Regions from separate parts of the Corynebacterium callunae DSM 20147 genome, predicted to be linked through region 2. Evidence: predicted binding sites of a transcription regulator. Region 2 holds the regulator's gene; the other holds the start of a gene.
The links. Region 2 encodes LexA, which represses DNA repair genes until DNA is damaged. Its sites were predicted from a motif close to CGAACANNTGTTCG; they were not measured.

Region 1 (2,472 bases), 640 kb from region 2:
TCGGTTTTCATATTGTGATGGCGTTGGCAAACCAGCTGGAGATTCCAGTCCACGGTTTTGCCCCCTTCCTTCCACGGCACAATATGATCCACCTGGCATTTACTAGCTGGCACACAGCAGCCGGGAAATCTGCAGTGACCATCTCGGGCTCGTACCAGCGCAATCAGTCCCTCACTGGGGCGATATCCTTCTTCTACCCTCCCCTTAAATTTGTCGAGGTCTTTCGGGATTGACATCTCACAATCGAGGTAGTCACCGATATTGCAGAAGCCAGCATCTGGCATCCATCCGACTTCACTCTCCTCATGTGGCGTGTAGAGGTACTTATTTATTTTGACCTGACTATTTTCCTTGAGGATGTCTACCAAGCCGTTTACAAGGTCTGTCCCCTTTTCTGACCAATGCCGCAGGAGATCATTAAAGCGCTGTCTGTTGGCCCCACTGAGTCGAATTTGGGCGTAGGTGACATCGTCCTTCATCTGAGCGCGCACATAATCCCGTTTCGCATCAGGTGGCTTAGGTGGCGTGGGATCCAGCTCATAAATCCATCGCTTAATATGTCGAGCCAAGGTAGCAGACTGCATCATGGCTTCATCTGCCACAGCCGGTGTTAGCGCATCAACGATGCGGCGATCCAGCTCGGGCCAAATTTCTTTAGATCCCTTGGCAACGGCGAGCATTATCGCTGATAAGTAGTAAATATTAAGAAAGTAATAGCGCTCTTGAATCTCACGGAGTAGAGGTAAGTTCTGCATGGCTGCCATAGCATTTATTCCATTATTTACTTCGCGCCTGGAATAACCAGTGATACGCATGAGCTCGGTGATAAGTGAATCCGCATCGAATTCCTCTGATTTAACTAAGAGCGAGACCCACATTTGGTGAGCAGTTTTAATGAGTTCAATGTTGAGATGAACCCAAGGATCGCTTGGGTTGAGGTGGCTAAAATAGACTTTTGTGATCATGTTTCCCCCTGAAAACCTGATGTACTTAAGACCTAGTTTGCCTTGCTTAGTGGACATCTTTCAAGGGTTATTTCAAACATTTATTCGATTCTTAGGTTCTAAAAAAGCCACGTCGGAAAATACGACGTGGCCTGAGAAAACCCTTAGGAAGGCTCTGCAGCGATAATTATCTTGGACTTCGGTTTGCGGAAGGTCCAATATTTGTTCACCAAGAAATTCACTGGCATAGAAACAAAAATCGAGATAACCAAGGCCCAGTAGAACTTGGTGCGCAGTCCTGAAGAACCATCAAAAATTTCAGAGGACAATGCAATTGGTGAATTCTCGTTCATCAAAAGCGTTGCCACAATCTGGCTAACTGCAAAGGCCACCAAACCGGTAGCCAAGAATGGGAAGAAGCCCTTCCACCAAGAAACAATCTTTGCGGATTTAAAGGTCCACATGCGATTGAGCTGGTAATTCCACGTATTTGCAACAAAGAAAGCAATGGTCATAAATACGTGATACCAACGGATATGGAAATCGGTACCGAGGAGATTCATAAAAGCATCACTTTCATGAATCCCAGCGGTCCAGCCGGCGATCTTTTTAGACAGTGCTGCGACAACTAGGTTTACTAGGGTGCCGGAGCCGCCTACTATTCCGAACTTGATGAACTGTCTGGTAGCTCTCACAAAACGGAAGCTCCAAGTTTTTTGTTCGGAACTCAACACGCCTCTTTCATGGGTATTTTTAAACTTTAGGTTTTTACTTTAGTCCTAGTTATCCCAAGCGAGAAACGAAGGCGTCGATACGCTCGTCAGTTTCGGTCATTGCTACACGCACATGCTGTTCACCTCGGGGACCATAAAAATCACCAGGAGCTACCAAAATGCCACGCTGCGCAAACCAATCCACGGTATCGCGGCAGGGCTCGTCACGAGTCGCCCAGAGATAAAGGCCTGCCTCAGAGTCATCAACCCTAAAGCCAGCTTCCAACAGTGCTCGCATCAACTTAGCGCGACGCTTTGCATAAATGAGCTTCTGTCCGGCTTCTTGGTCATCATCATTGAGAGCCGCGATCATGGCCTGCTGAATCTGATAAGGAACCATCAGGCCAAGGTTTTTACGGACCTCGGTGAGCTCGGAAATAAGCGCGGTATCTCCCACCAAGTAACCAGCACGGTAGGACGCCATGTTGGAGGTCTTGGACAAGGAATGAATAGCCAAGAGGTTACGGTGATCGCCATCGCAAACCCGAGGATCCAAAATGGAAATTGGCTGCTTGTCATCGTCCCAGCCCAAGCCTAGGTAACACTCATCAGCGGCGAGGATCACATCATTTTCTTGAGCCCACTTCACAACCTTGCGCAGATGCTCAATTCCCAGCACCTTGCCGGTGGGGTTGGAAGGAGAGTTAATAAACATCAAACCTGGACGCTCAGGTCCCAGCTTGAGCAAAGAATCAGAACGCAGCACCTTGCAACCAGCGGCAGCTGCAGATACCTCATAGGTGGGGTAGGCAACC
Region 2 (2,472 bases):
ATCAATTACTCGGGAGTCAATTACTTTTGAGTGGTCATGCTGACAAAAGGGACAGTACACGTGCAGACTCCTTTAATTTGCAATGCTTTTACAACACTGCGTTCAAAAATTTGCTCATGTCAGTCTATGCCAGTAATCCCCGGATCAAACTAATCTCGGAGAGATACACCCACCATTTGAGTCTCAGGAAAGGTAGGAGTGATCTCTTCCTCGCCAGACTGCGACCACAACAAGCAAACAAAGACAACCATTCCAAATACCGCGCCACCAGCCCATTGCTTTAGTAGTTCTTTAATCGAACGTCCGTCGGGATAGTTCTTCAAATCTTGAGCACTTTCCGAGCTGGAATTTATTTCTATCCGTGGCCGATAAATCGGTGGATGATGTCGCTTTATTTGATCACTTTCCAGGCTCTGAGGTTTACCCTTATTCGAACTGTCAAGCGTTCGAACATTAACTGATCGAGCAACCTCAACACCTGGAACCTCAGCCATCCAAACAGCTGCTGAAGGTACCACCATTCCACGCACCTTTACTGGATCATTATGCATGTCAACCACGGGATTACTCATTTCAAATCACCTTTCACTTTAAACTGCCCACATCATAAGACTTACCTACGACATCTTCGAACAAAGTTACCGTTCACATGTTCGAGCAAGTTTCTATGTTCGATTTATATCACCCAGTTCGAACATTGTCCATACTTCTTCAAAAAATCTCGAACACTCGTACCATTCCCGCTGGAAAACATGTATGGTTAGGAATTGAGATTGTTTACAAAAGTTCGAATAGCTATTGAGCTGCAAGCAGATTTTTAGATCCGCAGGTACCAGCAGTGATCTAAAAGGGCTTTGACGGCTTTTAAGACCTAGAAATTTAGAGACTTTGATGAGAGGAACACCCCATGGCCGCTGAAAAGAAAAGTGGAATTAGAGGAAGTCGTGGCAGCCGCACTGCCAAAACCCTTCCTAATGGCAGGCCCGATCCAGCCAGCTTGTCCGATAGGCAACGTCGCATTCTAGAAGTCATTCGAGACGCGGTTGTTCTGCGCGGCTACCCGCCAAGCATCCGAGAGATCGGAGATGCTGCTGGACTACAGTCCACTTCCTCCGTGGCTTATCAGCTCAAAGAACTTGAGAAGAAGGGTTTCCTCCGTAGAGATCCCAATAAGCCTCGCGCAGTGGATGTTCGCCATTTGCCGGAAACTGAGTCTCGCACCCCTAAAGCGGATTCGAAGGCGAAGGCAGCGGCTGAGACTCCAGCGGGCTCCCCTACCGAATTTGCCGCCCAAGCATCATTTATCCCAGTTGTTGGAAAGATTGCAGCGGGTAGCCCAATCCTGGCTGAGCAAAATATTGAAGAGTACTACCCACTTCCCGCAGACATTGTCGGCGATGGTGAGCTCTTTATGCTCCAGGTTGTTGGAGAATCCATGCGTGATGCTGGCATTCTTGATGGAGACTGGGTTGTCGTGCGCTCTCAGCCTGTTGCGGAACAAGGGGAATTTGTCGCAGCAATGCTCGACGGCGAGGCAACTGTGAAAGAGTTCCATAAGGATTCCACGGGAATCTGGCTTCTTCCACATAATGATTCCTTTGCCCCAATCCCCGGAGAAGATGCTGAGATTATGGGCAAGGTCGTCTCAGTCATGCGAAAGCTTTAGCCCGCAGTCTATAAATTTTTAGGTCATTTTTAAGCCCCGACTTTTGGAGTGTTTCACGCAAACACTCTGAGTCGGGGCTTTTTTCTACCTCTTTTGGGGGTAAAGTCCGATTTTCCCTAATGGGATCACTAATAGTGGTTTTACCTGTGGGTTTTCCACTCCAATTTGTGAGATTTACTAAAATTGCTGCCCACTTTTGTGAATTTCAAGATTTTTGATCGCCACACACAAAAGAAAAAAGCCTATTCGGACGTTATTCAATGAAATACTAGGAGTATAGGTCGGACATACTCAATAGATTGTCTTTTTGCTTTAAGGGAGTGACATGTACGCAGAGGAGCGTCGCCGCCAGATTGCCTCATTAACGGCGGTAGAGGGACGGGTAAATGTCACAGAGTTAGCAGGACGTTTTAACGTCACTGCAGAAACCATTCGACGAGATCTCGCAGTTCTAGATAGAGAAGGCATCGTGCACCGCGTGCACGGTGGCGCAGTAGCAACACAGTCTTTCCAAACCACCGAGCTAAGCTTGGACACTCGTTTCCGTTCAGCTTCATCTGCCAAATACTCCATTGCCAAGGCAGCCATGCAATTCTTGCCAACTTCTCACGGTGGGTTATTCCTAGATGCTGGCACCACCGTAACTGCGCTGGCAGATCTTATCGCAGACCACCCAAATTCCAAACAATGGTCTATCGTGACAAACTGCCTACCAATTGCGCTTAATTTGGCGAATGCTGGCCTCGATGATGTACAGCTCCTCGGTGGCAGTGTGCGTGCCATTACCCAGGCAGTGGTCGGCGATA

Region 1: a site for LexA is predicted at 1,039-1,052, ahead of H924_RS05240 (HNH endonuclease signature motif containing protein). Genes of this name have one in related genera too.

The regions. Positions count from the first base shown of each region.
Region 1 covers NC_020506.1:1,090,919-1,093,390, reverse strand. The annotation lists gene H924_RS05240 (HNH endonuclease signature motif containing protein) at 1-965, opposite strand, end outside; gene H924_RS05235 (GtrA family protein) at 1,109-1,678, opposite strand; gene dapC (succinyldiaminopimelate transaminase) at 1,728-2,472, opposite strand, start outside.
Region 2 covers NC_020506.1:1,732,665-1,735,136, forward strand. The annotation lists gene nrdR (transcriptional regulator NrdR) at 1-60, opposite strand, end outside; gene H924_RS08195 (hypothetical protein) at 150-572, opposite strand; gene lexA (transcriptional repressor LexA) at 908-1,666, shown strand; gene H924_RS08205 (DeoR/GlpR family DNA-binding transcription regulator) at 1,992-2,472, shown strand, end outside.